Regions from separate parts of the Allobosea sp. RIT-PG3_2 genome, predicted to be linked through region 2. Evidence: predicted binding sites of a transcription regulator. Region 2 holds the regulator's gene; each other region holds the start of a gene.

Region 1 (10,537 bases), on a different contig from region 2:
GCCATCGGCCAATATCGTCCAGCTCTGCTCGTTGTCGAGCAGGTTGGCCAACATAATCTGATCGAGCAACTGCTGATGCACCGTCGGGTTCAGAATCGGCGTCAGCGCCTCGACCCGGCGATCGAGGTTGCGCGGCATCAGGTCCGCCGATGAGATCGAGACCTTGGCCTTGGCCGAGGGCAGGCCGTGGCCGGCGCCGAAGGCGTAGATGCGGGTGTGCTCGAGGAAGCGGCCGATGATCGACTTGACGCGGATGTTGTCCGACAGGCCGGGCACACCCGGCCGCAGGCAGCAGATGCCGCGCACGACGAAGTCGATCTCGACGCCGGCCTGGCTGGCATCATAGAGCGCGTCGATGATCTCGGGATCGACCAGCGAGTTGCACTTGCCCCAGATCGCGCCCTTGCGGCCGGCCTTCACATGCGCGACCTCCTCGGCGATGTCGGCGAGCAGCCGCTGCTTCAGGCCGGTCGGCGAGATGGCCATGCGCTCCAGCCCGTCGGGCTCGGCATAGCCGGTGATGAAGTTGAAGACGCGCGCGACATCCTGCGCGATCACCGGGTCGGCGGTGAAGAAAGAGACGTCGGTATAGATGCGCGCCGTGATCGGGTGATAGTTGCCGGTCGCGATATGGCAGTAGCTGACGAGCTGGCCCGCCTCGCGGCGCACGACCAGCGAGAGCTTGGCGTGGGTCTTGAGCTCGATGAAGCCGTAGACGACCTGGACGCCGGCGCGCTCCATCTCCTTGGCCCATCGGATGTTCGCCTCTTCGTCGAAGCGGGCCTTGAGCTCGACCAGCGCGGTGACGGACTTGCCGGCCTCCGCGGCCTCCGTCAGCGCCTTGACGATCGGCGAGTTCGCGGAGGTGCGGTAGAGCGTCTGCTTGATCGCGACGACGTTGGGATCGCGCGCCGCCTGCTGCAGGAACTGCACGACGACGTCGAAGCTCTCATACGGATGGTGGACGAGCAGGTCCTTCTGGCGGATCGCGGCGAAGCAATCGCCGCCATGCTCGCGGATGCGCTCCGGGAAGCGGGCGTTGTAAGGCTTGAACTTCAGGTCCGACCGGTCGACGCCGACGAGCTGGGAAAGCTCGTTCAGTCCGATCATGCCGTCGACCTCGACGATCTCGTCGGCATCGACCTTGAGTTCGCGCACGATCAGCCGGCGCAGATGGTCGGGCATGCCGAGCGAAAGCTCGAGCCGGATGACGACGCCGAGTCGGCGCTGCTTCAGCATCGTCTCGAAGACGCGGACGAGGTCCTCCGCCTCCTCCTCGATATCAAGATCGGAGTCGCGGATGACGCGGAAGGAGCCGGTTCCCTTGACCTCGTAGCCCGGAAAGAGCTTGCCGATGAAGAGCGAGATCGCATCCTCGAGCGTGATGAAGCGATGCAGGCCTTCGCGGGCAAGATCGGGCAACTCGATGAAGCGATCGATCTTGATCGGCACGCGGATCAGCGCGTCGAGCTGGCGCCCGTCGTTCTTGCGCTCCAGCGCCAGCGCGATGGTGAAGCCGAGGTTGGGGATGAAGGGGAACGGGTGCGCCGGGTCGATCGCCAGCGGCGTCAGCACCGGGAAGACGTAGTTGAGGAAATAGTCCTCGAGCCAGATCCGATCCTGCGAGCCGATATCGGCGGGCTGCAGCAGGTGGATGCGGTTCTCATGCAGATCGTGCCGCAGCTCGGCCCAGCGGGCCTGCTGGTCACCGGTCAGTGCGTGGACGGCCTCGCCGATCGCAACGAGCTGCTCGGCCGGGGTCAGCCCATCCTGGCTGCGGGTGACGACGCCGGCTTTGAGCTGCTCGCGCAGGCCGGAGACGCGGACCATGAAGAACTCGTCGAGATTGTTCGCCGAGATCGAGAGGAAGCGCAGCTGCTCCAGCAATGGATGGCTGCGGTTCGAGGCCTCTTCCATGACGCGGCGATTGAACTGCAGCCAGCTGAGCTCGCGATTCATGAAGCGCCCGGGCTGCTGACGCAGCGCCAGCGAGTCGGTCTCGCCGGTGAGCCGCTCCGGCTCGTCGGTCACGGTATCGAGATTCATGCGCTTCACCCGCGTCCTGGTCGCTTTTTCGCTCATGGCGCCGTTGAAGCCATCCTAGCGTGACGGTTCGATGACAGGCGACATGATTTCACGCCGAGACATGTCGGTCTTGCCCGCGATCGCTCAACCCAGCTCTTCCGGGAAGAGTTCCGCCAGCACCTCCTGCACCAGCAGGCGCGTCACCCGCCGGCCGCGCTCCAGCGCCACGCGATCGAGACGGTCGACGACCTGCCGGGCGGCGGCGAAGGAGCGCTCCATCCTCAAGGCGAGGGCTTCAATCACGGCGGTGTCGACGACGAGCTGCCGGTCGATGAAGAGCTTGACCAGGACGGCTCGCAGAAGCCCGTCATCGGGCGGCTCGATGGTGGCGCTCGGCGCCAGCCGCAGCCGTGACAGCAGGTCCGGCACGCGCAGGCCCCAAAGATCGGGCTGGCGACGCGCCGTCAGGAGCAGCGAGCCGCCGCGCGCCTTGACCGCGTTCATCAGATGGAACAGCGCGGCCTCGTCAATCGGGCCGGCATCGCAATCCTCGATCACCAGAGCACCGCCCGAGACCAGATGCGGCACCTTGGCCTCGCTCAATTCGACGGCGGAAAGCGTCCAGGCATGGGCGGCGCGGGCCCAGATGGCGGCGAGATGGGTCTTGCCGGCGCCCTCGGGCCCGGTCAGGCGCAGCCAGGCATCCGGCCATTGCGGCCAGCTTTCGACGAGCCCGTAGGCCGCCTCATTCGACGGGCCGACCAGAAAATCCTCGACGCCATGGCGGCTGTCGACGGGCAGGTCGAAGGCGAGCTGGCGCGGGCGCGGCGGTATGTCGGACATGATCGGATCAGAGATCGGCGTCGGCGCGCGCCCTCGTCCGGGCCGTGCGCGTCGTTTCGCTGCCATGGTAGAGCTTGCTGGCCAGATATTCCCTGAGCGCGAAGCGGCAGAGCACGCCGGTGACCGCCGCAAGCGGCACCGCGAGCAGCAACCCGACGAAGCCGAACAGGGAGCCGAAGGCAAGCAGCGCGAACATCAGCCAGACCGGATGCACACCGATCGAATCGCCGACGAATTTCGGCTGGAAGATGTTTCCTTCGAGGAACTGCCCGGCAAAGAAGACGCCGAGCGTCACCAGCGGCCAGGTCCAGTCCGGCCAGAACTGCACGATGGCGACGCCGACCGACAGCACGAGGCCCGTGAGCGAGCCGACATAGGGAATGAAGGAGAGGAAGCCCGAGATGATGCCGATCAGGGCGCCGAAATTGACGCCGATCACGCTGAGTCCGATCGCATAGAAGCTGCCGAGCAGCACGCAGACCAGGGCCTGGCCGCGCAGGAAGCCGGCGATGGCCAGATCCATCTCGTGCAATAGCCCGCGAATGGTGTCGCGGTGGTCGCGCGGCAGCCAGCTGTCGACGGTCGCGACCATCCGGTCCCAGTCGACCAGCAGATAGAAGGCGATGACCGGCGTCAGCACCAGGAGCGAGAACACGCCGACGATGGCGGTGCCGCCGCTCCAGAGCGACTGAAGCAGGCCGCCGACCCATTTCGTCGCCTCGCCGACGAGGTTGCCAAGCGAGTTCTGCGCTTCCTGCTGCAGGTTTCCGCCACCGAAACGCTCGAGCCAGGGGGCGCCCTTCTCCATCGCGAGCGCCTGGAGCTTGGCGGCATCGGCGGGCAATCTCTCGACGAGCCCGGCCAGCTGCCGTCCCAGCAGCGGCGCCAGCAGCACGAGCGCCAGTACGAAGATGATCAGAAAGACGACCAGGATGACGATGGTCGCCGTAAGCCGGTTCATGCCCATCCGCTCCAGCCTGTCGGCCAGCGGATCGAGCAGATAGGCGAGCGCCAATGCGGCGATGAAGGGCAGCAGAATATCCCGCAGCACCACCAGCAGGAGGATGAAAACCAGGAGGGACCCGAGCCAAAAGCCGATCTGGCGTTGCAACGTCATCGATCAGCCTCTTTCGCGTCTCCGGCCGGCGGAAGGGGATAGATGTGCATGGAAGCCCATGGTTCCAAGCCGCGGCGGCGGGTGAAGACCGGTCAGCCCGCCATATGGCGCAGCCAGAAGGCGAGATAGGCCGTCATCGAGGCGAGCGTCAACAGAGCGACGAGAATCTCGCCAATTGTGGAGACGTGGCCGGGATCGACCCCGAAGGCGCGCGAGCCGAGCGCCAACGCCGCGAAGGCGATCTGCGCGGCCGTGTTGAGCTTGCTGACGAGCAAGGGGGCGATCGTCACCGGCCGGTCCATCAGCCAGGACAGGATCACCGCCGCCACGATCATCAGGTCGCGCGCCACGACGAAGATGACCAGCCAGGTCGGAATGGCGCCGACCATGGCCAGGGTGATGTAGATCGAGACGATCAGCGCCTTGTCGGCGATCGGGTCGAGATAGGCGCCAAGCTCGCTCGCCATGCCGCAACGCTTCGCGAGGAAGCCGTCGACGGCATCGGATATGCCGGCCACCACGAAGATGATGAAGGCGGCCTGCCAGCGCGCATTGACGATCATGACGATCACCAGCGGCACCAGGAAGAGGCGGCCGACCGTGATCAGGTTGGGGATCGTCATTCACAACGCCCGAGCGAAACTCGACAGAGAACGACGCTAAGGGCGCCGGCAGTGGATCGGCAAGAGCGAAAACGCCGATACGCCTTGCAAGGCGCGGCGTGCTTGCCTATCGCTCGCGCGACCACAAGGAAGGCGGAATTCAATGAGCAAGCCCGGTGCGAACGGACTGACCTATGCGCAGGCGGGTGTCGATATCGACGCCGGCAATGCCATGGTCGACGAGATCAAGCCGCTGGTGCGCGCCACGCGCCGGCCGGGCGCGGACGCCGAGATCGGCGGCTTCGGCGGGCTGTTCGACCTCAAGGCCGCCGGCTTCAGCGATCCGATCCTCGTCGCCGCCAATGACGGCGTCGGCACCAAGGTGAAGATCGCGATCGAAAGCGGGCTGCATTCGACGATCGGCATCGACCTCGTCGCGATGTGCGTCAACGACCTGATCGTGCAGGGTGCCGAGCCTCTGCTCTTCCTCGACTATTACGCCACCGGCAAGCTCGACCCCAAGGTCGGCGTCGAGATCGTGCGCGGCATCGCCGATGGCTGCCGCCAAGCCGGCTGCGCGCTGATCGGCGGCGAGACCGCCGAGATGCCCGGCATGTACGCCGAGCAGGACTATGACCTTGCCGGCTTCGCGGTCGGCGCCGCCGAGCGCGGCACCTTGCTGCCGCGCGAGGACCTGAAGCCCGGCGATGTGGTGTTCGGCCTGCCCTCCTCCGGCGTGCACTCCAACGGCTATTCGCTGGTGCGCCGCATCGTCCAGCTCAGCGGCCTCGCCTGGGAGGCGCCCGCCCCCTTCGCGCCGGAAAAGACCCTGGCCGAAGCCCTGCTGGAGCCGACCCGCATTTATGTGAAGCCCTTGCTTCAGGCGCTGAAGGCAACCGAGGGCATCAAGGCGCTGGCGCATATCACCGGCGGCGGCTTCCCTGATAACATCCCGCGCGTGCTGCCCGAGGGGCTCGGCGTCGCGCTCGACCTGCCCGCGATCCCCGTACCGCCCGTCTTCGGCTGGCTCGCACGGATCGGCGGCGTCGTCGAGCGCGAGATGCTGCGCACCTTCAACTGCGGCATCGGCATGATCGTGGCAGCCGATGCGGCCAAGGCCGACGAGGTTTTCGCCGCGCTGAAGGCGGCCGGCGAAGCTCCGGTCAAGCTCGGCGAGATCGTCCCGGTCTCGGGCGGCGAGGAGCAGGTCAGTTATCGCGGCAAGCTCTCGCTGTGAGCCCAAAGCCTGCCCGCATGCGCGTCGGAGTGCTGATCTCCGGGCGCGGCTCCAACATGGTCTCGCTGGCGGAGGCGGCGCAGTCGCCGGACTATCCGGCCGAGATCGCGCTCGTCATCTCCAACATCCCGGATGTCCTTGGGCTGGAACGGGCGCGGGGCTTCGGCATCGCCACTGCGACGGTCGACCACAAAACGTTCGGCAAAGACCGCGAGGCGTTCGAGCGCGCGATGGACGAGCTGCTGCGCGTCAACCAGATCGAGCTCATCGTGCTCGCCGGTTTCATGCGCATCCTGACCCCCTGGTTCGTGAAGCGCTGGGAAGGGCGGGTGATCAACATCCACCCCTCCCTGCTGCCGCTGTTCAAGGGCACGCATACCCACCGGCAGGCGCTTGAAGCCGGCGTCGTCGAGCATGGCTGTTCGGCGCATTTCGTCGTGCCCGACCTCGATGCCGGGCCTGTGATCCTACAGGCGAAGGTGCCGGTTCTGCCTGGCGACGACGAAGACAAGCTGGCACAGCGCGTCCTCGTCGAGGAACACAAGCTCTATCCGGCGGCGCTGGCCGAGGTCGCCTCCGGCCGGGCGAGGCTCGCGGGGGATGCCGTCATCCGAGCCTGATCGTCCTCAGGCCGCTTCGCACCGGGCGGAAGCTCGCCGCCGCCCTCGCGCTTGCAGCGCTCCCATTCCTCGCGGGTCTTCTCCTCTTCCTTCTGCCAGCGGCGGAAAAGATCGGCACGGCGGGCGGGATAACGCTCTTCCAGCGCGGTGAGCCCGGTCATGCGGTCGGTGCGGAAATGGCGGAAGGCCTGCCTGAGCTCGCACCAGGCGATGACGATGCGCACGCGCTCGTAGAAGGTCATGCCGATCGGCCAGATCATGCGCTGAGTCGCATGGCCGCTCTCGTCGCTGTACTCGATCGAAAGCTTGCGGCCATTGCGGATGGCGGCGCGCACGGCGGCGACATCGACCTGATCGGACGGCACATCGCCGGGATAAGAAGCGGCGAACAGCGCGCCGTCGAGCAGGATCGGCCGGAGATGCGGCGGTAACACGGCCGCGACCTTGCTGACCACATCCTCCGCCGCACGCGCCAAAACCGGGTCGGCGCGTTCGCTCAGCCAGCGCATGCCGACCAGCACCGCCTCGATCTCGTCGGGCGAGAGCATCAGCGGCGGCAGGTCAAAGCCGGCGTCGAGCACATAGCCGATGCCGGCCTCGCCGCGCACAGGCACGCCCTGGCGCACGAGCGCGCCGATGTCGCGGTAGACCGTGCGCACGGAGACGTCGAGCTCGGAGGCCAGCGTCTCGGCGGTAACGGGGCGCCTGCGTCGCCGCAGGCTCTGGATCATGTCGAGCAATCGTTCGGCGCGCTGCACGGCGTCGTCTCCCCACTCGTCTCCGGTCCAATGCCCGTTCCGTTCGACCGGAGCGATCGAACGGATGACGGCTTTGACCTGCGGCAAGATGGCTCAGCCGCGCTGACAGCTTCTGTCAGGAGTCTGTCAGCAGCAAGGCGGCGTGGGAAGAATGCGAACGCGCCAGTGCCCCGGCGCGTGGATCAGCTCAGAACGGGCGCTTGAGTTTGCACTGGTCGATGAAGCGCAGGCCCTTTTCGCGGGCCGTATCGTTGAAGTAGCCGGTGTCACGGAACGCCTGGATCTCGTCCTTGGTCATGGCGTTGACAGTGCCCTTGGCGTAGCAGCTGCAGGGCGTGTGCACGGCCTCGCGCGTCGTGCCGAGGAGCTGAGACTGCGTGACCAGGCAGGCGTCGAAGGCGCGCAGCTGGATCATGTAGGGGGTCAGGTTCTTCGCCGTCGGATCGGGAGCCGGCAGCGTCGTCGAGCTGCTCGCGGCGTAGGCCGAAACGCTCGCCAGGATCGATAGTCCACCGGCCAGCAAGACCGCACCCATCCGCCGCATCATCATGATTCCGCCTGCTCTTCGAGAATGGGGCACATCGAAGACCACATGCTGCGCCCGTTTCCCGGCATGGCCATAGAGCTAGCTCAACGTCAAGAGGATGCGTGTTCGCTCATCGCTGTTTTCAGGGACAGTGCTTCCGCTGCGACGCTCTCCGGCTCGTCGCCGCCCATATGCCGGGCGCCAGAGTCGATCCCGAGCCCCGCTTCGTCGATCACCGGAGCCCGGTCCGCCAGCTCGAGAAACACGGCGGCGCAAAGCAGCCAGACAACCGCCACTTCCATGATCATCGCCGCCTCCTGCGACCCTGTCGATCGGACCTTCAGATCCCTGGGACACATTCTGGCCACCATCGATTAACGAGCGGTTCCCGGTGCCCGCCGGCGCCAGCCTCCGGCACGGCCACGGCGGCTGCGATCAAGCCCGGCTAACGCCAAGAAAAAGCCCCGACGTCACAACACATTGATATTCCTGAGATAACGAAAAACTCACCTTAACCGCGCATTAATCCCCTTCCCGCAGATTGCCCCCATTCAAATCCACCGGGCGCGCTGCCGCGTCGGAGTTCTGGACTATGCGTTGCGTTGCGTATCTGGCGGGTCTGGCGACCTGCTTCTTCCTCTCGCTGCCTGGCCAAGCCCAGGCGCAGTCGAAAGACTACTCCACCCTGACCTCGCCCCAATCGGCGCAGAACTGGTATGTGACGCTTGGTGCAGGCGTGCGCTATCAGCCCGACTACACCGGCTCGGACGATTACGTGTTCCGCGCGCGCCCGATCATCTCGCTGGGCAAGGGCCTGAAGAGCACATGGTGGAGCGCCGAGGACGACGCGATGCTGAGCATCGGCGTCTTCTCCGGCCAGGGCTGGCGCATCGGCTTCTCCGGCGACCTGCTCTGGAAGCGCAGCGCCAAGGTCAATCCGTTGCTCGTCGCCGTGCCCGCGACCAAGTTCGGCGCCGAGGCCGGCGCCTTCGCCGAATTCTATCCGACGTCCTGGCTGCGAGGCCGGGTCGACCTGCGCCGCGGCATCGTCGCGCATGACGGCGTCGTCGCCGACCTCAAGCTCGATGCCTTCACCAATATGGGCCCGTGGACTCTCGGTGTCGGCCCGCGCATGCGGATCGCCTCGGCGGACTATGTCCGGACCTATTTCGGAACCTATGGAGCCCAGCCCGGTACCGGCGGCCTGCTGCAGCGCTTCAACACCGGCGTCCATACGGTCGGCGCCCTGGCGCAGATCACCTATCACTGGTCGGATCAGCTCAAGACCACGGCCTATGTCGAGTACAAGCACCTCGTCGGCGACGCGACCCGCTCGGCCATCGTCAGGCCGTTCGGCTCGCGCGACTCGCTCACCATCGGCCTCTCGGCGAGCTACTCCTTCGATACCGGGTCGAGCTATTCTCTAGGGCTCTGAGGACAACGGCATCGCGGCCGGGCTTGCCCGGCCGCGTACCGAGGCTCAGAAAAGAAAAAGGCGGACCGGGAAACCGGTCCGCCTTTCTGCTTTTCAGGAGGCGGCTGCGATCAGCCGACGATCTCGTTGCCCGCGAAGAACTGGGCGATCTCGACGGCCGCGGTCTCCGGCGCATCGGAACCGTGCACGGTGTTCTCGCCGACCGACTCGGCGAAGAGCTTGCGGATGGTGCCCTCGGCGGCGTTGGCCGGGTTGGTGGCGCCCATCACGTCGCGATAGGCGGCGATCGCATTCTCGCCTTCCAGCACCTGCACGACCACGGGGCCGGAGGTCATGAAGTCGACGAGCTCGCCGAAGAAGGGACGCGCCGAGTGGACGGCATAGAAGGTCTCGGCCTGAGCCTTGGTCATCTGGATGCGCTTCTGAGCGACGATGCGCAGGCCGGCCTTCTCGATGACCGCGTTGACCGCGCCAGTGAGATTGCGCTTCGTCGCATCGGGCTTGAGAATGGAGAAGGTACGCTGAACAGCCATCGAAAAATCCTAGGGTACGAAAAGGGAATTGCGGCGCGCTTATAGCCGCCGCTTTCGTCCCTCACAAGGCAGGGGGGCGGTCCGGCTCGTCCGCAATCCGCAAGCCCGAGGATCATTTTCGTGCTAGGATCGCGCCTGGAGAACAAGGGAGGCGATCCATGGGTATCGTCGCGATTGTATTCCTGGCCTGTCTGGCGTCGCTCTGCGAATTGCTTCTGGTGACGGCCGACGGCATCACCAAGGACCGCAGGAGCAACATGCCCCCGCCCTCGGGCGGTATCGGAGCCTTCTGAACCGCGCATACAAGCGCGGCGCGGCAGAATAGCAGAACGTGGCCCTCTCAGTGCCGCGTGAGGAAAGCGCGTGCTTCGCGCAGCGCCTCGGCGATCTCGTCCCGGCTCATCTCAAGCGCGAGCTCCTGACGATGGGCCGCTGCCCGGGCGCAACCGCGGGCAAAGGCGACGTTGAACCATTTCTGCGCCGCGACGAGGTCGACGTCCCCTGCCCGCCCCGAAGCATGCATCAGCCCGAGTTCGCAATAGGCCTCGGCCGACACCTCAGCCGGGATCACCAGCGAAGCCGGAACAGCGCTCATCTCCATACGTGCCATGACACCACCCTCTTTTCGTTGTCCCGGCCACCCGTCCAAGGCCCCGGTCGATGGATGCGAGAGTGAGCTCGACCTTTAAAATGCGCGCTAAATTTTGCGGTGAATCGAGTCTCAACGAGGCGTAATCGTCCGGTTAAAGTAACCAAGGATTCACTTCAGAATTCCGAAAATACAAGCGATTTCAACCGGATGCCGAAGCACCTTCGCGCGCGCCGTTGAGATTGGATTCAC
Region 2 (10,537 bases):
CCACCACGACGCCGGCGGCGAAAAGCGCCGTGAACAGCCGCCCGAGGATCATAGCATCGGCGATGTCGGTGACGGTGAACTCGTCGAAGCAGAGCAGGTAGGCCTCGTCCGCGAGTTCGGCGGCGACGGGCGCGATCGGGTCGGCGTCCTTGACCTCGCCGCTCTTGATCTTCTGGCGGTAGATGTTGATGCGTCCGTGCACATCGGCCAGGAACTCGTGGAAATGCACGCGGCGCTTGCGCTTCACCGGCGCGGCCTCGAAGAACATGTCCATCAGCATGGTCTTGCCGCGGCCGACCGAGCCCCAGATGTACAGCCCTTTCGGCGCCTCGGCCGTGTCCGGCTTCTTGCCGAAGAGCCAGCCCAGCGCGCTGCCCTTGCGGGCGAGGCGGCGGGCTGCGAGGGCGGCGGTCAGGACTTCCAGCCGCTTCACCACCGCGACCTGCGCGGGATCGCGCTCGATAGCGTCCGCCTCGACCAGGGCGGCATAACGGTCGGTGATCGAGGCTGTCATGGTGGCGGGCGATGGCGATCCGGATGAGACCAGACCGGGTTACGGCAGCCCTGCCATCATCGCAAGTCCGACGGACCGTTTCGGGAAAAGAGCGTGATTCTCGGGTCGACGCATCGCGTCGACCCGAGAATCTCATGACGAGCGCGCGCCGGTTTCCGAGATGCTCGGGTCAAGCCCGAGCATGACGCGCAGATGCTCCGCAGGACTTACTTGCCCTGGTTGACGGTGATCGGCTTGATCGCGTTGTCGGGCAGGCCGTACTTCTGGATCAGCGCGTCATAGGTGCCGTTCGCCTGGAGCCGGTCGAGCGCGCCCTTGACGGCGTCGCGCAGCTGCGTGCCTTCCGCCGTCTTGGCGAAGGGGATGCCGGCCAGCGAATGGGTGAAGGGCTTGCCAAGCGGGATATAGGTGTTCGGCTCGAGCTTCTGGAAATGGCTCATCGTCTCGCTGCCCTGGACGCCGCCCTGCAGGCGCTGCGTCTTGAGCTGGGTGCGGGCATCGACCGAGCCCTCGGTCTCGACCACGTTGACCGCGGGCTTGCCCTTGGCGACGCAGTTCGCTGCGCTCCACTCGCCGATCTGGCGCGGCCAGTTGGTCGCGCGGCTGGCGCCGACGCTCTTGCCGCAGAGGTCTTCGGGAGTCTTGATCGTGTCCTTGAACGCCGTGACCGTGTAGAATTGCGCGCCGGAATCCAGGTAGTTGATGAAATCGGCGGCCTCGCGCCGCGCCGGCAGGTCGCTCATCCCCGCCATCACCGCGTCGACGCGGCCCGTCTGCAGCGAGGACAGCATCTGGGCGAAGGCGGTCTCCTGCCACTCGACCTTGATGCCGAGCTCCTTGGCGATGGCCTCGCCGAGCTCGATGTCGAAGCCCGAGAGCTGGTTGGTCGCCACGTCCTTGAAGGTGATCGGCGGATAGTTCGGCTGGGTGGCGATGATGATCTTGCCGGCGGTCTTGACGCGGTCCGGCAGGGCTTGGGCCTGTGCGGCGAGCGCGGTGCCGGCAAGCAGCGCGGCGGCGATGGTCAAACGAAGCATGTGGTCTCTCCCTCTAGTGAACTGATGCCGTTGCCGTCACTTCAGGACGGCGGCGATGAAGTCGCGCGTGCGCGCCTGTTTCGGCGCGACGAGAACGGTCTGCGGCGGACCCTGCTCGACGATCTCGCCCTTGTCCATGAAGACGACGTCGCCCGCCACCTCGCGCGCGAAGCCGAGCTCATGCGTGACCACGATCATCGTCATGCCGGAGGCCGCGAGGTCGCGCATCACGTTCAGAACCTCGCCGACGAGTTCGGGGTCGAGCGCGGAGGTCGGCTCGTCGAACAGCATCAGCTTCGGCTTCATCGCCAGCGCCCGGGCGATGGCGATGCGCTGCTGCTGCCCGCCCGAAAGCTCGCTCGGATAGGCGTCGCGCTTCTCGGCGAGGCCGACACGCTCGAGCAGTGCCGTCGCCTCGGCGACGATCTGCTTGCGCGGCCGCTTCAGCACGGTGAGCGGCCCCTCGATGATGTTCTGCAGCGCCGTCATGTGGTTGAACAGGTTGAAGCGCTGGAAGACCATGCCGGTGGCGAGGCGCTGGCGCGCGATCTCCGGGTCGGTCAGCTCGTGCAGCTCGTCGCCGACGCGGCGATAGCCGATCAGTTCGCCATCGACGCGGATAGCGCCCTGGTCGATCTTCTCGAGCTGGTTGATGCAGCGCAGCAGCGTCGACTTGCCCGAGCCCGACGGCCCGATGATGCACTGGACCGTGCCGGGCTCGATCGAGAGCGAGACGTTGTTCAGCGCCTTCAGGTCCCCGAAGAACTTGCTGACATTGGCGATCGTGACGATCGCGCTATCGGCCTCTGCCGTGTTCGCCACCGCGCTCATGCGGGCTCCTCCTGAACCGCGGCGCGTTTGATGCGCCGTCCCACGCGCCCCTTAGAGAAGTGGCGTTCGAGGAAATACTGGCCGATCTGCAGCAGCGTCACGACCAGCAGGTACCAGCCCGCAGCGACGATCAGCAGTTCGATGACCCGGGCATTGGCATAGTAGATCGTCTGCGCGTTGCGCAGGATCTCGGCGTACTGGATCACGCTCGCCACCGAGGTGAGCTTGACCATGCTGATCACCTCGTTGCCCACCGGCGGGATGATGACGCGCATCGCCTGTGGCAGCACGATCCGGCGCAATGTCGTCAGCCGCGTCATGCCGATCGCCTTGGCGGCCTCGGTCTGGCCGGTGTCGACGGAGAGGATGCCGCCGCGCACCACCTCGGCCGTATAGGCGCCCTGGTTCATGCCGAGCCCGAGCAGCGTCGCCATGAACGGCCCGATGATATCGATCGTCCGCCAGGAGAACACACCCGGGATGCCGATGGTCGGGAAGACCAGCGCCAGGTTGAACCAGATCAGGAGCTGCAGCAGCAGCGGCGTGCCGCGGAAGAACCAGATGTAGAACAGCGCCACGCTGCGCAGCACCGGGTTCGGCGACATGTACATGATCGCGAAGACGACGCCGAGCACGACGCCGAGCGTCATCGCGCAGACGGTCATGATCAGCGTGTTGCCGAGGCCAGCGATGATGGCGGGCGCCGTGAAGAACTGCCGGACCACTGGCCAGGCGATGTCGCCCTCGACGAAGGCCATCACAATCCAGGCCAGGATGGCGAGGATCACGGCCGAGGCGAACCAGCGGCCGTAGAAGCGCCGCGGCACGATCCTGAGATGGGCGATCGCAGAGAGATCGCGGCTGCTGATCGGTGAAGTGGCGTCGGTCATCGCCGCGTCTCCCGGCTCCAGGCTTCAAGAGCCGTCAGGTTGTCACGGAAGCGCGCGATCTGCTCGCGCACGCGCTCGGGTGCCGTGCCGCCATGGCCGCTGCGGGCCGCGACGGCGGCATCGAGCGTCAGATGGTCGATCACGCCGGCGTCGAGCCGCGGATCGACGGCCCGGAGGTCGACGGCGTCGAGCGTCTCGAGCTCACGTCCCATTTCCTCGCAATAGCGCACAAGCGTCCCCGTGATCTCATGCGCCTCGGCGAAGGGCACGCCCCTGCGGGCGAGATAGTCGGCCACTTCGGTCGCCAGCGCGAAGCCGGAGCCGGCCTGGGCGCGCATCACCTTGGCGTCGGCGCTCATGCTGGCGATCAGCCCGGCAAAGGCGGGCAGCACCTCCTCCAGCACGTCGACGGCGTCGAAGGCGGCGCGCTTGTCCTCGGCGAGGTCGCGGTTGTAGGAAAGCGGCAACCCCTTCAACGCTCCGAGCATGGCGACGAGATCGCCGGTCAGCCGCGCCGCCCGCCCGCGCGAGATCTCGGCGATGTCCGGGTTCTTCTTCTGCGGCATGATCGAGGAGCCGGTGGCGAAGGCATCGTCCAGCGTCACCCAGGCGAATTGCCGGGAAGCCCACAGCGTCACCTCCTCGGCCAGCCGCGACAGGTTCGTCGTCAGCATCGCCGCGACGAACAGGAACTCCGCGACATGGTCGCGCGCGCCGACCGCATCGACCGAATTCTCGAACGGCCGATCATAGCCGAGCGCCCGCGCGCTGAGCTCGGGATTGAGCGTGATCGCGGAGCCGGCAAGCGCCGCCGCCCCGAGCGGCGACTGGCCGGAGCGCGCTTCCCAATCCTTCAGGCGCGAGGCATCGCGCATCAGCACCTGGCCATGCGCCATCAGCCAGTGGCCGAAGGTGACGGGCTGGGCGCTCTGCAGATGGGTGAAGCCGGGGCTGACCGAGGCCGCGTGCAATTCCGCCTGGTCGGCGATCGCGGTCAGCAATTCGGACAGCATCGCCGCCAGCGAACGCGACTTCTCGCGCAGATAGAGCTTGAGGTTGTTCGCCGCCTGGTCGTTGCGCGAGCGCCCGGCCCTGAGCTTGGCGCCGGTCGAGCCGATCCGCTCGGTCAGGATGCGCTCGATGAAGGTATGGACGTCCTCGTCCTGCGGTCCAGGCGCGATGCGTCCTTCGACCGTGTCCCGCGCGATCGCGTCGAGGGCGGTCAGGATGGTGTCGAGTTCCGAGGCCGTCAGCAGCCCGGCGCGCCCGAGTTCGGCCGCATGCGCCTTGCCGCCGGCGACATCCTGAGGCACCAGCCTGGCGTGCTCGCCGGCTGCGCTGGAGAGCTTCATCAACCGCGCATCCGGCGGCTTGCGGAAACGTCCGCCCCACAGGCGGGTCGTCTGGTTCATGATGCTCGTTCCTCCCCTAGCGGAAGAATGGCCTCTTGACCGAGAGGCCGGCAAACGAAACGATCTCCGCAGAGATAGTCCGAAAAGGAATACCCCATGGCCGCCGGTCGGCCTCCCCCGTCATCGACCGCCCTGCGGGCCTTCACCACCGTCGCACGACTGGGCTCGACGGCCCGCGCCGCGCAGGCGGTCAACCTCACCCAGAGCGCCGTCTCCAAGCAGATCCTCTCGCTGGAGCATCATCTCGGCGCCGTGCTGTTCGATCGCAGCCCGCTCGGCCTGAAGCTGACCGAGGCCGGCGCGATCTATCTGCCCTATGCCGAAGCGGCGCTGGAGCAGATGGATCGCGGCGCGCGGCGCCTGGCCGAGCGCTCCGCGGTCGCCCGGCCGATCCGGCTGCACATGGTCGCCATCGTCGGCGAGCGCTGGCTGATGGGGCGCTTTCCCGCCTTCGCCGAGGCTCATCCCGGCGTCGACGTGCAGTTCACCAACTATGTCAGCGAGAGCGAGACCGAAGAGCCCGATCTCGATATCGCCCACGGCGTCCCGCCCTGGACCGGCAGGGAGGCGCACTACCTGTTCGGCCGCGACGTCGCCCTCGTCGCCGCGCCGAGCCTGATCGAACGCATGGGCGGTTTCCGCCGCGCCGCCGACATCCAGAAGATGACGCTGCTCCAGCACTATCAGATGCCGACCTTCTGGGCCGAGTTCACCGAGGCCCACGACCTGCGCGGAGCCGTGCCCGAGCACACCGTGCGCTACGGCTACTATTCCGTGATTACCAGCGCCGCCGTCGCCGGGCTCGGCGTCGCCTTGACGCCGCGCTGCTATGTGGCGGATGAATTGGCCTCCGGCGCGCTCGTCAACCCGCTCTGTCTCGGCTTCACAAGCGCGACCGGCTGCTGGCTCACCCGCCCGCTCGGCCAGCCGGATCGCCCCGGCCTCGACGAATTCGTCACCTGGTTGCTCAGCGAGGCCGGGCAGTTCGACGCCGCGACACGGGCGCCTTCCGCCGCAGACTGATTTCCCGCGAAACTTCCCTCCGGGCGGGGCGTTGTCTTCGCCGAGGAGGAGACATGCTCACCATTCTGCCCGCCCCCGACCATGTCGGCGCCTACCGCCTGTCGCGGACGCTGACGGCCGATGATCTCGATCAGATCATGGCCGATATCGATGCGAAGCTTGGCCGCCACGAGAAGATCGGCATCCTCGCCGACTTCACCGATTTCACCGACATGACATTGGCCGCCGCCTGGAAGGATGCGCGCTACAGCCTTGGCAAGCTCTGGGAACTCCAGCGTTTTCCCCGCGAGGCCGTGGTCACCGACAAGAGCTGGCTCGCCGCCTTCGTCGACCTGCTCAACCCCGCGATCCCCTTCGTCACGGTGCGCACGTTCAAGCCGGAGGAGTACGACACCGCGCTGGCCTGGGCCGGCGATATCGAGGGCGGTCCCAACGCCTGACGATCGCGCGCGTCAGCTGCGCGCGAAGGTCTCGTCGAAGGCGTAGCCGGCGCCGCGCACCGTGCGCAGCGGGTCCTTGGTGTTGGCAGGCGTGATTGCCTTGCGCAGCCGCCCGACATGGACGTCGACCGTGCGCTCGTCGATATAGACGTCGCGGCCCCAGACGGCATCGAGAAGCTGGGCGCGCGAATAGACCCGCCCCGGTGCCTGCATCAGGAATTCGAGCAGCCGGAACTCGGTCGGCCCGAGATGCAGCTCGCTGCCGGCGCGGCGGACGCGCCGGGTCGTGCGGTCGAGTTCGAGATCGCCCGCGGCCAGCAGCCCCGCGACGTGACCTGGCTTCGCCCTGCGAAGAAGCGCCTGGATGCGCGCGATCAGTTCCGGCAGCGAGAACGGCTTGACGACGTAGTCGTCGGCGCCGGTCGCAAGGCCGCGTACCCGCTCGGTCTCCTCGCCGCGCGCCGTCAGCATGATGATCGGCACGCGCTCGGTGTCGCGCCGCGAGCGCAGCCGCCGGCAGAGCTCGATGCCGGAGAGGCCGGGCAGCATCCAGTCGAGCAGCACGAGATCGGGCGTGTGGTCGCGCAGATGCAGCTCCGCATCGTCCCCGCGCGCGACGCTGTCGACCTCGAAGCCCTCGGCCTCGAGGTTGTAGCGCAGCAGCAGGGTGAGCGGCTCCTCGTCCTCGACGATCAGGATGCGTGCGGCCATGATGTCTTGCCTCAGCTGCCCGTGATCGCCTCGACCTCGATATTGGTCGTGTCGAGCTTCGGCCGGTTCACGTCGAGCGAGTCGCCGGTGATGAGATAATGGATTGTCTCGGCGATGTTGGTGGTGTGGTCGCCGATGCGCTCGATGTTCTTCGCGCAGAACAGCAGATGCGTGCAGAACGTGATGTTGCGCGGATCTTCCATCATATAGGTCAGGAGCTCGCGGAACAGCGAGGTGTAGAGCGCGTCGATCTCGTCGTCGCGGCGCCAGACCTCGAGCGCCTTCTGCTCGTTGCCGGCGGCATAGGCGTCGAGCACGTCCTTTAGCTGCGCCTGGACAAGGCGGCTGATGTGCTCGAGGCCGACGACCGCGCGATGCGGCGGCTGGAACTGCCCGGCGATGGCGACGGCCCGCTTGGCGATGTTCTTGGCGAGATCGCCAACGCGCTCGACATCCGCCGCGATGCGGATCGCCGAGATCAGCTCGCGCAGATCGTTGGCGAGCGGCTGGCGCCGGGCGATGGTCAGCACCGCCTTCTCCTCGACCTCGCGCTGGAGATTGTCGAGGCGCTGGTCGGCCGAGATGATCTTCTGGGCGAGCGCGGTGTCGCGGCGCACCAGGGCGACGGTGGAATCGCCCAGCATGCGCTCGGCCATGCCGCCCATTTCGGCGAGGCTGCGGCGGATGCCCTCGAGATCGGTGTCGTAGGAACGGACGATGTGATCGGTCATGGCGTTATCCTCGAAGCATTTTCAAGCGAAGTGGGCACCGGTTCGCGCGATGAAAATGCGATAAAACAAAGAAGTCCGTCGCCGCTCAGCCGAAGCGGCCGGTGACGTAGTCCTGCGTCTGCTTTTTGCCGGGGTTCATGAAGATCGTGTTGGTCGGCGCGAACTCGATGACCTCGCCCAGATACATGAAGGCGGTGTACTGCGAGATGCGGGCCGCCTGCTGCATGTTGTGGGTGACGATGGCGATGGTGAAGTCGCTCTTCAGCTGCTCCAGCAGGTCCTCGATCTTGCCGGTCGAGATCGGATCGAGCGCCGAGGTCGGCTCGTCGAACAGGATCACCTCCGGCTTCTGCGCGATGGTGCGCGCGATGCACAGGCGCTGCTGCTGGCCGCCGGAGAGGCCCATGCCGGAGCTCTTCAGCTTGTCCTTGACTTCGTCCCAGAGCGCGGCGCGGCGCAGCGCGCCCTCGACGCGGTCGTCGAGCTCGGACTTCGGCGGCCTCTCATAGAGCCGGATGCCGAAGGCCACGTTGTCGTAGATCGACATCGGGAACGGCGTCGGCTTCTGGAACACCATGCCGACGCGCGAGCGCAGCTCGTTCACGTCGACATCGTTGGAGATGATGTTGCGCCCGTCCAGCAGGATCTCGCCGGTCGCCCTCTGCTCGGGATAGAGCGAGTAGATCCGGTTGAAGATGCGCAGCAGGGTCGACTTGCCGCAGCCGGAAGGGCCGATCAGCGCCGTGACGTGCCGGTCGCGGAAGTCGAGATTGATGTTCTTCAGCGCCTTGTGCTCGCCGTAGTAGAAATCGAGGTTTTTCACCGCGATCCGGACGGGCGCCTCGGCATCGAGCGATTGCGGGGAGAGTTCAAGGGTCGAAAGCATCGACATGGTCCTTCAGGATCAGACGCGACCGGGTTGGATTCAAGCTCTACTTGCCGCCGCTGACGATGCGGCGGGCAACGATCGAGAGCAGCAGGATCGACATGGTGATGATGAGCGAGCCGGCCCAGGCCAGCTGCTGCCAGTTTTCGTAAGGGGCCGAGGCGAACTGGTAGATCGTCACGGGCAGGTTCGAGACGCCGCCGACGAGGCTCGCCGAGAACCAGAAATTGTTGTTGAGCGCTGTGAAGATCAGCGGCGCGGTCTCGCCGGCGATGCGGGCAAGAGCCAGCAGGATCCCGGTGACCATGCCGGCCTTGGCCGCCCGCCAGGTCACGCTGGTGATGACGACCGAGGGCGGCGCGCCGAGAGCGGCTCCGGCCTCGCGCAGCGGGCCGGGCACGAGGCTCAGCATGTCCTCGGTGGTGCGCACGATGACGGGGATCGCGATGATGCCGAGCGCGACGCCGCCGGCCCAGCCGGAATAGCCGCGGAACGGCTCGACCAGCAGGACGTAGACGAACAGGCCGATCAGGATCGACGGCGCCGAGAGCAGGATGTCGTTGATGAAGCGGATCAGGTTCGCGAGCTTCGAGCGCCTGCCGTACTCGGCGAGCCAGGTCCCCGCCAGCACGCCGATCGGCGTGGCGATGGCGATGCCCAGGAAGGTCAGCACCACCGAACCGGCGATGGCGTTGGCGAGGCCGCCGCCCTGCGAGCCGGGGCCGGGCGTGACCTCGGTGAAGGTCGCGAGCGAGAGCCCGCCGATGCCCTTCACCACCAGCATTCCGAGGATCCAGAACAGCACGAAGATGGCGCAGAAGGTGAAGCCGGTGGCGATGATCTTCATCAGCCGGTCGGCGGTGCGGCGGGACTGGCGGACGCGCCCCCAGGGGGTATGGGGCAGTTCGCGCGGCGTGGAAGCAGTGGTCATGCTCATCTCCCGGGACCTCAGTAGCGCTTCACCCGCGAGACAAGCAGTCGCGCGATGACGAGGACGACGAAGGTGACGAAGAACAGGATGCAGCCCAGCGCGATCAGCGAGTTGAGCTGGAGGCCCATCGCCTCGTTGAACTCGTTGGCGATGCGCGAGGCGATGGTCGAGCCCGGATCGAGGATCGAGCTCGACAGGCGGTTGGCGTTGCCGACGACGAAGGTCACCGCCATCGTCTCGCCGAGCGCACGGCCCAGGCCCAGCATGACCGCGCCGATGATCGAGACGCCGGCCTGCGGCACCAGCACATGGCGCACGACCTCCCAGGTCGTCGCGCCGATGCCGTAGGCGCTCTCGCGCAGCACCGAGGGGATCTGCTCCAGCATGTCGCGGGTGATCGAGGCGATGAAGGGCACGATCATGAAGGCCAGGATGATCCCGGCCGTGAAGATGCCGAGGCCCGAGGGCGAGCGCGAGTAGAGCACGGTGCCGACGATCGGGATGCCCTCGACGATGTTCGAGAGCGGGATCTGCACATAGGCCGCGAAGAGCGGCGCGAAGACGAACAGGCCCCACATGCCGTAGATGATCGAGGGCACGGCGGCGAGCAGCTCGATCGCGGTGGCGACCGGCCGCTTGAACCAGGGCGGCGCGAGCTGGGTGAGATAGACGGCTATGCCGAGCGAGAGCGGCACGCCGATCAGCAGCGCGATCAGCGCCGTCGAGAGCGTGCCGACGATCGCCGGCCAGGCGCCGTACTGGTCGTTCTGGGTGTCCCAGACGCTGGAGGTGATGAAGCCGAGCCCGAACTCGCGGAAGGCCGGCCAGCCGCCGACGACCATCGAGAGCATGATGCCGGCGAGCAGCACCAGGACGAACAGCGCCGCCGCGAAGCTGGCATTGCGGAAGAACAGGTCGAAGCCTGCCTTCGGCGTCCTGCGGACGATCGGCGCGGCGCCGGGAATGCTCGTCATGTCGGTTGCTGCGGTCATCCGCGGAAGCTCCGGTGTCGTAGCCGAGGTCGTCTGCGGCCGGTCGCCCGGCGCCGATCAACCTCAGCCCTCATCCTGAGGAGCGCTCTGCAGGAGCGCGTCCCGAAGGAGGCTCCCGTGCACTCTGGATCCTTCCTTC
Region 3 (10,537 bases), on a different contig from region 2:
GTCCTGAGATGGCCGGGTCGAGCCCGGCCATGACGTCGGGGGAATCCATCAGCGCGAAGTCGAACAGCCGATGGGTGTAGTCATAGGTCGGGCCGAGCACCTGCCCGCCCGGCAGGTCCTTGTAGGTCGCGGACACCCGGCGGCGGATCGCCATGGCGGCGGTATCGAGCGGCTCGGAGGAGCCGAAGCGGGGCAGCGTCGTGCGATAGGCCCGCATCAGGAAGGCGGCCTCGATCACGTCGCCCTGCGACTGCTTCAGCGCGAGCGCCGCGAGGTCCTGGTCGTAGAGCGAACCCTCGTTCATGACGCGGGCGCAGGCCAGCGCCTGCTGCTCGCGGATCTGGGCGACACTGATCTCCGGCACGGCGGGGTCGCCGCGGCGGGCTTCGGCGACGAGATCATGCGTGGCGAGGATGGCGGCTTCGCCACCTTTGACTGCGACGTACATCAGTGAGACTCCCGGTGGGGCATCAGCGGGCCTTCTCGATCTGCGTCGAACGCGGCAGGCCGATCAGGCCGTCGCCATGGGCGAAGACGACGTCGACCCCGAGCGGATAGAGCGCGCTGTTCTCTCTGAGCTCATCGGTGAAGTCTGGGCGCAGGCCCTGCGGCGCGATCGAGCGCGAGCCGAGAATGCCGGGGCCTGAGAGCGAGAAGCCCGCGCCGCCATCCAGAGCAGCGCATTGCACGAACACGGTTGTCGAGCGATCCGGGAACTGGTCGTTACCGGGATTGAAAGCGGCGAGCTTCGGCCCATCCGCCGCGCTGTCGATCACGGCGAAGGCGGCCTCAGCGGGATCGTCGACTAAGGCGGCGCCGCAATGGAAGCGCAGCCAGGCGCCGGCCGGGCCGTCGCGCAGGGCTTCCGGCAGCCAGACCGGCGTCTCGTAATCGGCGAGCGTCAGCAAAGCAGTCGCCGTCGCGATGTCGAGCCCTTCCGGCGGCGTGATCTCGGCCACGACGCGCTGCAGTGTGCCGGGCTCCGAGAGGGCGGCGAGCAGGGCGCGGAAGGCCTTTTGCGACTGGAAGACCGGATCGGAGAAGCCGGGAGCGATCATGGCTTGAGCCGACATCACGAACCCCTGACCAGCGTGAAGAAATCGACCTTGGTCGCCGCCGCCTTGCGCGAGGCGAGGTCGCGGGCGGTGGCCTGCTGCGCGGCGAGCGTGGCGACGCCTTGATGCAGTCCGCTGCCATCGCCCTCGTCCTGAAGCCGGGCGTCGAGCAGGGCGGCGAGCCGCGCCTTCCGGCCGTCGCGGCCGAGCGCATAGGAAAAGCCCATCCGCCCGCTGGAGAGGCGCACGACGCAACGCGTCACGGTGGCTTCGCCGAGGTTGAAGCGGCGGCCGGCGCCGCCGGCGCGGCCCTCGACCATCACGGTTCCGGTCTCCGGCGCCTTCAGCACGTCGTGGTCGGGCGGATCGCCGAGCAGGCTCTCGATCTCGGCGCGGGAGGCGCGCGCCAGCGTCGCTATCCAGCTTTGTCTCGGTGTTCTCTGGCTCATCGGCGCGGGCTCGCTGGTCAGTTCCGAATGTCTAGACTATGCTAGGGGAGTTGATGGCAAAGGTCTATACTTTTCGGATGAAATTTTGATGACGGACGCAGCAATCGCCGAACGGGATGGCGGGACGGCGTGGCGACGTATCGCCGACGAACTGGCGGAGGCGATCGGGCGTGGCGAGTACAAGCTCGGCGACACGCTGCCGGCCTCGGTCGCGCTGGCCGAGCGTTACGGCGTGCATCGCCATACCGTGCGGCAGGCCTTTCGCCATCTCGCCGAGCAGGGGCTGGTGACGGTCTCGCGCGGCCGCGGCACGCAGGTGACGGCGCCGCGCCTGCCGTATCCGATCGGCCGGCGCGTCAGCATGCGCACCAATATGGGCAAGCTCGGCATCCTCGGCACGAGCCGCATGCTCGCGGCCGAGACGGTGGTGGGCGAGGCGCCAGCCTGCGCGGCGCTCGGCCTGAAGAACGGGACGCCGCTCTGGCGCGTGCAGGGTGTCAGCCTGGCCGACGGCGTGCCGATGGGCACCGGCACGCATTGGCTCTCGGTCGAGCGCTTTCCCGATTTCGACAAGGCCTATCGCGAGGCGGCCGGCTCGATCACGGCTGCCTTCAAGATCTACGGCATCACGGATTACGTGCGCCTGTCGACGCGGTTGACGGCGCGGCTCGCCGACGAGCACGAGGCCGAACTGCTGGAGATCGCGCCCGAGGCAGCCGTGATGATCTCGACGGCGGTCGACGCGCTGCCCGACCTGACGCCGATCCATCTCGTCAGCAGCGTCTTTGCGGCTGAGCGCATGGAGATGGTGATCGAGCCGTTCGGGGATTGAACCGCTCCGTCATGCTCGGGCTTGACCCGAGCATCTCAGGACGGAGAGGCGCCCTCTGCCTTCTTGCAAGAGATTCTCGGGTCAAGCCCGAGAATGACGCGCCAAGCCGAGCTTAACTCGCCCGCTTGCCGATGATCGCGAAGCGCAGCTTGCCGGAGAGGAAGTCGATGGCCGAGACCGCGGCGAGGATCAGCAGGATCAGGAAGGAGACCTGCTGCCATTCGAGCGTGCGGATCGTCTCGGCGAGATAGAGGCCGATGCCGCCGGCGCCGACGATGCCGATGATCGTCGAGGAGCGGGTGTTCGACTCGATATAATAGAGCACCTGGCTCGCGATCACCGGAAGGACCTGCGGCAAGAGGCCGAAGCGGATTTCATGCGCCTTGCCGCCGCCGACCGATGCCACGCCTTCGACGGCCTTGCGGTCGGCCGCCTCGATCGCTTCCGAATAGAGCTTGCCGAAGGCGCCGAGATCGCTGGTCATGATCGCGAGCATGCCGGCGAAGGGCCCGAGACCCACGACGTTCACCCAGATCAGCGCCCAGATCAGCGCATCCACGCCGCGCACCGTGTCGAGCGAGCGGCGCGCGAGAAAATGCACGACGCGGTTGGCGACGACATTGCGCGCCGCGATGAAACCGAGTGGCAGCGCGAGCGCCGCCGCCAGCACAGTCCCGAGGAACGCAATGGCGATCGTCTCGAACAGCGCCTGCACGAAGATCAGGGCACGGGTCCAGGAACCCGGATGGGGCGGCAGCATCAGCGCGACGAAGGAGCCGAGATTGCCGAGCCCGGCGATGATCTTCCAGAGCGTCGTCTCGAGCGTGGTCAGTCCGTAGAGGAAGAGGCCGAGCAGAGCGACGATGGTGCCGATGGTCGCGAGTTTCGTCTTGAGCGATCCACGGATCGCGGCCTGGTGGCGGCTCAGGATGGCCGAGCGCTCGGCCGTGTCGAGGGCGAGGCTCATCGGCCGTGCTCCAGGCTGAGGAGTGCGTGGCGCAGCCGCTCGGTGCCGTAGTCGATCAGCATCACCGTGACGATGATCAGCAGCAGGATGGCGCTGACATCGGTGAAGTAGAATTTGCGGATCGCTTCGATCAAATCCTGGCCGATGCCGCCGGCGCCGACGAAGCCCATGATCGAGGCGCCGCGGACATTGATCTCGAAGCGCAGCAGCGCGTAGCTGGCGAAGTTGGAGAGCACCTGGGGCACGACGGCGAAGCGCACGATCTGCCACCAGCCGCCGCCTGTGGCGGTGACGCCGTCGACCGGCTTCAGGTCGATGTTCTCGACGACTTCCGAGAAGAGCTTGCCGAGCGCGCCCATGGTGTGGATCGCGATGGCGAGCACGCCGGGCAAGGGTCCGAGTCCGAAGGCGATGACGAAGATCAGCGCGAAGACGATCTCGGGAACGGTGCGGCAGAATTCGAGATAGCGGCGGACCGCGAAGCGCAGCCAGGCGGACCGGCCGAGATTGGCCGTGGCGGCGAAGCAGAACAGGAAGGCGCCGGCAGCACCGAGGATCGTGCCGACATAGGCGATCAGGATGGTCTGCCAGAGCAGCTTCAGCCAGCCCTTCAGGCCCCAGTACCATTCGGCGAGGTCGGCGCCGACGCTGGAGAGGCGCAGTGTCGGCAGCGTCTCGAAGATGTATTTCGGGAAGCGGTGGATGTTCTCGGCGAACTTGCCGAGATCGACCTCCGAACCTCGCGCGGCGAGCAGCACGCAGACGATGAAGACGGCGGCGCCGATGAAGGCCTGCCGGCGCTTGACGGTCGCCGCCTGCCGATAGGCTTCGGCATGGGCCCGGATGGCCGGGTCGTTGCGATCGATCGCGAGTGTCATGGAGAGGCGCTTCCGAGAGGTCGCGGGGACCGGCTGGCGCCGACCCCGGACAAGGGCGTCATTCTCGGGCGAAGCGAAGCGCGGAGCCCTGAGAATCTCTGGCGAGAGATGCCCGGGTCAAGCCCGGGCATGACGGATGCTGCTTACGACGACTTCTTCTTGCGGAGTTCGTCGACGAACTTGTTCAGCTCGATGATCGGCTCGTAGGACTTGTTGTCGACGGCGACGAGCGGGCCCTGCTTGCCTTCATAGATCTTGTCGAAGGCGACCTTGTCCTTGGTGGCGAGGTTCAGCACCGCGTCGCGGATCTTGGCCTTCAGGTCGTCGGGCAGGTCGGTGAGATAGGCCATCGGCGAGTTCACGATCTGCTCGGACTTGTAGATGATCCGGAAATCCTCGGCCTTGACCATGTTCTTGCGGGCCATGCGCAGGAGGTTCGATTCCTGCTCGTCGTTCCACCAGTTGGCGGCGATGTCGACGGTGCCCTGCTGCAGCGCGATCACCGCGTTCTCGTGGCTGCCGGTATAGACGACCTTGGAGAAGAAGGTTTCCGGCTCGATCTTCATGCCGTTGAGCACGAAGCGCGGTACGTTGTTGCCCGAGGTGGAATTGGGGTCGACGAGGCCGAGGTTCTTGCCCTTGAGGTCCTCGACCTTCTGATAGGGCGAGTCCTTCTTCACGTAGAACACCGAGTGATAGCCCTTGGTGCCGTCGAGGTTGGTCTCGATCGCGAAGGCGTCGACCTTGGCGCCGGTCATGCGGGCGCGGGCGAAGGACGCCGGGCCGTACATGCCGATATGGATGTTGCCGGCGCGCTGGCCCTCGATGATCGCGGCGTAGTCGTTGGCGATGCGCAGCGTCACCTTGGTGCCGAGCTCCTTCGAAAGGTAGTTCACGAAGGGGGTGTAGCGCTCGACGACGCCCGAGGCGTTCTCGGCCGGGATGATCGCGAAGATCAGCTCGGGATACTTCGCCTTCCAGTCCTGGGCGAAAGCAACGTTGCTAAAAGGCTGGGCGGCGGTGGCGGCAAGGCCGGCGGCGGCGAGCTTGAGGGTATGGCGACGGGTCAGCATTGGGTCTGCTCCTGGTTGCTGTCGGGATAGTCTTCTCGCGGCGCCGGCCCCGGGCCGCGCCGGCGATGCTTTGACGTCAGGCGATCTTCTGGCGGGCGCGCTTCGCTTCGGAGGCGGCGATGGCGTCGAGCGCATCCAGCGCCTCGGCCCCGGCATCCTTGGCCTCGATGCCGTAGAGCTCGGCCGCGACCTCGCGGGTCAGCGCCTGCGGCACGTCGTCGAACACGATCTTGCCGGCCGACATGCCGATCAGCCGGTCGCAATACTTCGCGGCGATGTCGAGGTCGTGCAGGTTGCAGACCACGGTGATGCCGTCCTCGCGATTGATGCGGAACAGCGCGTCCATCACGACCTGGGTGTTGCGCGGGTCGAGCGAGGCGATCGGCTCGTCGGCGAGGATGATGCGCGGCTCCTGGACCAGCGCGCGGGCGATGGCGACGCGCTGCTGCTGACCGCCGGACAGGGTCTCGGCGCGCTGTGTCAGGAGCTGTCCCATATCGAGACGCTCAAGCGCCGCGATGGCACGGATCTTGTCGTCTTCCGAGAAGCTCTTGACCAGCGTCAGCGCGGCGGAGCGATGGTTGAGGCGGCCGAGCAGCACATTGGTCAGCACGTCCAGGCGGCCGACGAGGTTGAACTGCTGGAAGATCATCGCCGTGTCGCGGCGCCAGCGCCGAAGCGAAGCGCCCTTCAGCGCCGTGACGTCCTGCTCCTCGCAGACGATACGGCCTGAGGTCGGTTCGGCCAGGCGGTTCAGCATGCGCAGCAATGTCGATTTGCCGGCTCCGGACCGGCCGATCACGCCCACCATCTCTCCCTTCGGGATCGACAGCGCGACGTTGTCGACGGCGTTCCTGTCGCCAAAGCGCTTGGTCAGGGCTTCGATACGCAGCATGGATGGCTTCTCGGGCACGATACGGGCATGAGCGCGGCCCCGCCGGCCAAGGCCGAGGGCAAGCGCGTCTCCATGGCGACGAGAGCTATCGGCTGCGAATGACAGCGGCGTGACAGCAGGCAGGGCAGGGCGAGTGCGGCCGGGGCCGTCTCAGACCGAGGTCAGAAGCATGTCGACGCAGGCGCCGACATAGGCCTTTCGCCTGGCGGCTGGCATCGGCCTGACGCCGAGCAGCCCGCGTGCCTGATGGAAGCCGCGCAGCATGCCGACGAACTGCTCGGCCAGCATCTCGGCCTGCGCCGGGCCGATCGGCCGCGAGAGCCCGTCGCCGATTTGTGATCGCGCGACGAGCAGGGCTGCCAGATCGTTCAGCATCCGCCTGGCGCCGGCCTCGTAAGCCACCCGGCCGAGCTCGGGGAAGCGCGGGGCTGCGCTCGCGACGAGGCGATGCAGGTCCAGCGCCGCGGGGCGCAGCATCATCTTCAGCATATCCTCGCCGAGGCGCACCAAAGTGTTGCGCAAATTCGACGCGGAAGAATTTTCGCGCAGCGGAATCGTCAACGTTTCCGTGAGCTCGGTGCAAATCGCCTTGAAGAGCGCTTCCTTATCGGCGAAATGGCTGTAGATCGTCTGTTTTGAAACACCGGCCCGATGGGCGATCTGGTCGAGACTCGCGCGTTCGAAGCCTTCCGCGAGGAAGGTTTCCGCGGCTGCGCGGGTGATGGCGTCGTGCTTGTCAGGGCGCGCACGCTCGGCGGAAGGGGATTTGGCCGGATTTGTCTCGGTTTGAGCAGAGGCGAGCAGGCGAGCCTTGGCGCCGTTTCGCCGGAGCGATTTCGGCACGGGTCTTGCCTCGGCAATCGCCGGGTCGGTGAGAAGGGTCGCCCGGTGTCGGCGGAGGGGGGTGTCAGCCATGCTTCCGCCCACTAAGCCTCTTATCAAACTGGACCGTCCAGTCTAAGATAGTCCTGCGGTATCGGAGCGTCCAGTCTTATGAAGCGGTTTCTCCTCCTCGTTTTAGTCGCGGCGCTCGCCGGCGGCGGCTATTACGCCTACCGCAACCAGCGCGCCGGTACGCAGCAGGCACAGGCCAGTGCGGTCTCCGGGCCGCGCGCGGTGCCGGTCGAGGTCGCCTCCATCGAACTGATGACCGTCAACGAGGAGGTCGAGGCCCTCGGCACGCTCGCGGCGGATGAATCCGTGGTCATCGCCCCCGAAATCGCCGGCCGCGTCATCGCGCTCGGCTTCAAGGAGGGCGAGCGCGTCAAGGCCGGGCAGGAGTTGGTCAAGCTCGATACCGCGATCCTCGATGCCGAGCTGAAGCAGGCGCAGGCCGATCTCGGCCTCGCCCGTGACACGAATGACCGGCTGAAGTCGCTGGTGTCGCGCGGCTCGGGCACGCAGGTCGCGCTCGATGAATCGACGGCCAAGCTCGCTTCCACCGAGGCGCGCGTCCAGCTCGCCAAGGCGAAGCTCGCGCAATCGACCATCGTCGCGCCGTTCAACGGCGTCGTCGGCCTGCGCGCGGTCAGCGTCGGCGACTATGTCTCTGTCGGCAAGCAGCTGATCACCCTGACCAACATCGATCCGATCAAGGTCGATTTCCGCGTTCCCGAAATCTATCTGAGCCGCCTCAAGACCGGCCAGCCGGTGCAGACGCGGGTCGATGCGGTCGCCGATCGCACCTTCACCGGCCGGATCTTCGCGATCGATCCCGTCGTCGACGTCAACGGCCGCGCGATCCGCCTGCGCGCCAACATCCCCAACGCCGATCTCACCCTGAAGCCCGGCCTGTTCGCCCGGCTGACGATCACCGTCGACCAGCGTGAGAACGCCATCGTAGTGCCCGAGATGGCCGTGGTGCCTGATGGCATCGGCAAGATGATCTACGTCGCCGAAAACGGAAAGGCGCGCCGCGTCGCCGTCGAGCTCGGCAAGCGGCTGCCCGGCAAGGTCGAGATCGTCAAGGGTCTGACGCCCAAGATGCAGATCATCACCGCCGGCCAGATGCGCTTGCGCGACGGCAGTGCAATCTCCATCAAGGAGAAGCCCGTCCAGACGAGCCAGCTCTGATGAGCCTGTTCGAGCTCTTCGTCCGCCGGCCCGTCCTCTCGACGGTGCTGAGCCTGCTGGTGATGCTGATCGGCATCGTCAGCTATGGCCGCCTCACCGTCCGCGAATATCCCAATATCGACGAGCCGATCGTCTCGGTGCAGACGGTCTATCGCGGCGCCTCCGCCGAGATCATCGAGACCCAGGTCACGCAGATCCTGGAGAACTCGATCGCCGGCATCGAAGGCATCGAGATCATCTCCTCGGCCAGCCGCCAGGAGCGCAGCCAGATCTCCGTGCGCTTCCGCCCCGACATCGATCCCGACGTCGCGGCCTCCGACGTGCGCGACCGCGTCAGCCGCGTGCGCGGGCGCATGCCGGACGAGATCGACGAACCGATCATCGCCAAGGTCGAGGCGGATTCGCAGCCGATCCTCTATCTGTCGCTGACCAGCACGCGGCACAGCCCGCTCGAGCTCACCGATTTCGCCGACCGCTTCATCGCCGAGCGCGTCCAGAACATCACCGGCGTCGCCGAGGTCCGCATCCTCGGCCAGCGCCAATATGCGATGCGCATCTGGCTCGATCGCTCGCGCCTCTCGGCCTACAACGTCACGGTCCAGGAGATCGAGGCGGCGGTCCGCGCCCAGAACATCGAGATCCCGTCGGGCCGGATCGAGAGCAGCGCCCGCGAATTCACGGTGCTGTCGCAGACCAGCCTGGTCACGCCGGAGCAGTTCCGCGAGATCGTCGTCAAGGACGCCAACGGCTTCCCGATCAAGGTGAAGGATCTGGCGCGGGTCGAGCTCGGTGCGCTGGAAGAGCGCAACGCCGCCTGGTTCAAGGGCTCGCCATCGGTGACGGTGGGCATCGTCAAGCAGGCCACCGCCAACCCGCTCGACGTGTCCAGCGGCGTCCAGGCTGCCTTGCCCGGCATCATCGAGGACCTGCCGGACGGCATGTCGATCGCGACCTCCTACGACACCTCGATCTTCATCGATCGCTCGATCAAGGCGGTCTACCAGACGATCGTCGAGGCCATCGTCCTCGTCGTCCTCATCATCTTCATCTTCCTGCGCTCGCTGCGTGCGACGCTGATCCCGCTGGTGACCATCCCGGTCTCGCTGATCGGCTCCTTCGCGCTGATGTATGCGCTCGGCTTCACGGTCAACACGCTGACGCTGCTCTCGATGGTGCTCGCCATCGGCCTCGTCGTCGACGACGCCATCGTCGTTCTCGAGAACGTCCATCGCCATGTCGAGGACGGTATCGAGCCGACCAAGGCGGCGGTGCGCGGCATCAACGAGATCGCCTTCGCGGTGGTGGCGATGACGCTGACGCTGGTCGCGGTCTATGCGCCGATGGCGTTCTCGACCGGCCGCACCGGCAAGCTCTTCATCGAGTTCGCGCTCACGCTCGCGGGCGCGGTGCTGGTCTCGGGCTTCGTCGCGCTGACGCTGACGCCGATGATGTGCGCCAAGCTGCTGCGCCACCACGACAAGCATAGCTGGCTGTACAACGTGCTGGAGCGCGGCTTCGACGGGCTGTCGCGGGGCTACAAGGCCTCGCTGCGCGCCGCGCTCAGCGTGCGCCCGCTCGTCGTCCTGCTCGCGGTCGGCGTCGCCGGCTGCGGCTATTACTTCTTCACCCATCTGCGCTCGGAGCTGGCGCCGGTCGAGGATCGCGGCACGATCAACGTCATCGGCGTCGCTCCGGAAGGCGCGACCATGTCCTTCACGGCGGACTATGCCCGGCGGGTCGAGGAGTATTTCAGCAAGATCCCGGAGGTGGATACCTATCTCGTCATCGTCGGCTTCCCCGACGTGACGCGCGCCATCGCCTTCGCCCGGCTCAAGCCCTGGGAGGAGCGCCAGCGCAAGCAGCAGGATCTCGTCGCCGACATCACCCGCGACCTCGGGCAGATCCCCGGCATCCGCCTGTTCGCCAACAACCCGCCCTCGCTCGGCCAGGGCGGCGCCAACAGCAAGCCGGTCGAGTTCGTGCTGCGCTCGTCGGAGCCCTATGCGCAGCTCAAGGCCTATGTCGATCAGGTGATGGCGGAGGTCGCCGATTCTCCGGTGCTGTCGAACGTCGAGACGAACCTCATCCTCGACAAGCCGCAGTTCAAGGTGACGATCGACCGGCAGCGCGCCGCCGATCTCGGCGTCGGGGTCGATGTCATCGGCCGGACGATGGAGACGCTGCTCGGCGGGCGCCAAGTCACGCGCTTCAACATGAACAGCAAGCAGTACGACGTGATGCTGCAGGTCGCCGGTTCCGAGCGCAACACGCCGCAGGCCTTGCAGTCGATCTACCTGATGGGCCGCAACGGCGCG

Evidence for each region. Region 2 encodes PhoB, which activates phosphate uptake and scavenging genes when phosphate is short. Its sites were predicted from a motif close to TGTCATNNANCTGTCAT; they were not measured.
Region 1: the regulator PhoB is predicted to act here: its motif matches at 2,106-2,122, upstream of AC2FAN_RS02570 (RNA degradosome polyphosphate kinase).
Region 3: the regulator PhoB is predicted to act here: its motif matches at 6,248-6,264, upstream of phnC (phosphonate ABC transporter ATP-binding protein).

What each region holds. Positions count from the first base shown of each region.
Region 1 covers NZ_JBXWCA010000001.1:578,424-588,960, forward strand. Annotated here, with positions in the region: gene AC2FAN_RS02570 (RNA degradosome polyphosphate kinase) at 1-2,046, opposite strand, end outside; gene AC2FAN_RS02575 (P-loop NTPase family protein) at 2,170-2,868, opposite strand; gene AC2FAN_RS02580 (AI-2E family transporter) at 2,876-3,985, opposite strand; gene AC2FAN_RS02585 (CDP-alcohol phosphatidyltransferase family protein) at 4,078-4,608, opposite strand; gene purM (phosphoribosylformylglycinamidine cyclo-ligase) at 4,751-5,824, shown strand; gene purN (phosphoribosylglycinamide formyltransferase) at 5,821-6,444, shown strand; gene AC2FAN_RS02600 (helix-turn-helix transcriptional regulator) at 6,372-7,202, opposite strand; gene AC2FAN_RS02605 (hypothetical protein) at 7,390-7,737, opposite strand; gene AC2FAN_RS02610 (hypothetical protein) at 7,839-8,036, opposite strand; gene AC2FAN_RS02615 (MipA/OmpV family protein) at 8,321-9,163, shown strand; gene ndk (nucleoside-diphosphate kinase) at 9,274-9,696, opposite strand; gene AC2FAN_RS02625 (hypothetical protein) at 9,855-9,989, shown strand; gene AC2FAN_RS02630 (sel1 repeat family protein) at 10,037-10,306, opposite strand.
Region 2 covers NZ_JBXWCA010000012.1:13,889-24,425, reverse strand. Annotated here, with positions in the region: gene zapE (cell division protein ZapE) at 1-514, opposite strand, end outside; gene AC2FAN_RS24980 (ABC transporter substrate-binding protein) at 721-1,551, opposite strand; gene AC2FAN_RS24975 (amino acid ABC transporter ATP-binding protein) at 1,588-2,382, opposite strand; gene AC2FAN_RS24970 (amino acid ABC transporter permease) at 2,379-3,272, opposite strand; gene argH (argininosuccinate lyase) at 3,269-4,684, opposite strand; gene AC2FAN_RS24960 (LysR family transcriptional regulator) at 4,781-5,707, shown strand; gene AC2FAN_RS24955 (SpoIIAA family protein) at 5,761-6,147, shown strand; gene phoB (phosphate regulon transcriptional regulator PhoB) at 6,160-6,858, opposite strand; gene phoU (phosphate signaling complex protein PhoU) at 6,870-7,589, opposite strand; gene pstB (phosphate ABC transporter ATP-binding protein PstB) at 7,675-8,481, opposite strand; gene pstA (phosphate ABC transporter permease PstA) at 8,522-9,406, opposite strand; gene pstC (phosphate ABC transporter permease subunit PstC) at 9,424-10,380, opposite strand.
Region 3 covers NZ_JBXWCA010000002.1:480,317-490,853, reverse strand. Annotated here, with positions in the region: gene AC2FAN_RS07960 (carbon-phosphorus lyase complex subunit) at 1-448, opposite strand, end outside; gene phnH (phosphonate C-P lyase system protein PhnH) at 471-1,073, opposite strand; gene phnG (phosphonate C-P lyase system protein PhnG) at 1,073-1,504, opposite strand; gene phnF (phosphonate metabolism transcriptional regulator PhnF) at 1,593-2,336, shown strand; gene phnE (phosphonate ABC transporter, permease protein PhnE) at 2,449-3,303, opposite strand; gene phnE (phosphonate ABC transporter, permease protein PhnE) at 3,300-4,181, opposite strand; gene phnD (phosphonate ABC transporter substrate-binding protein) at 4,325-5,254, opposite strand; gene phnC (phosphonate ABC transporter ATP-binding protein) at 5,331-6,149, opposite strand; gene AC2FAN_RS07920 (TetR/AcrR family transcriptional regulator) at 6,300-7,064, opposite strand; gene AC2FAN_RS07915 (efflux RND transporter periplasmic adaptor subunit) at 7,143-8,222, shown strand; gene AC2FAN_RS07910 (efflux RND transporter permease subunit) at 8,222-10,537, shown strand, end outside.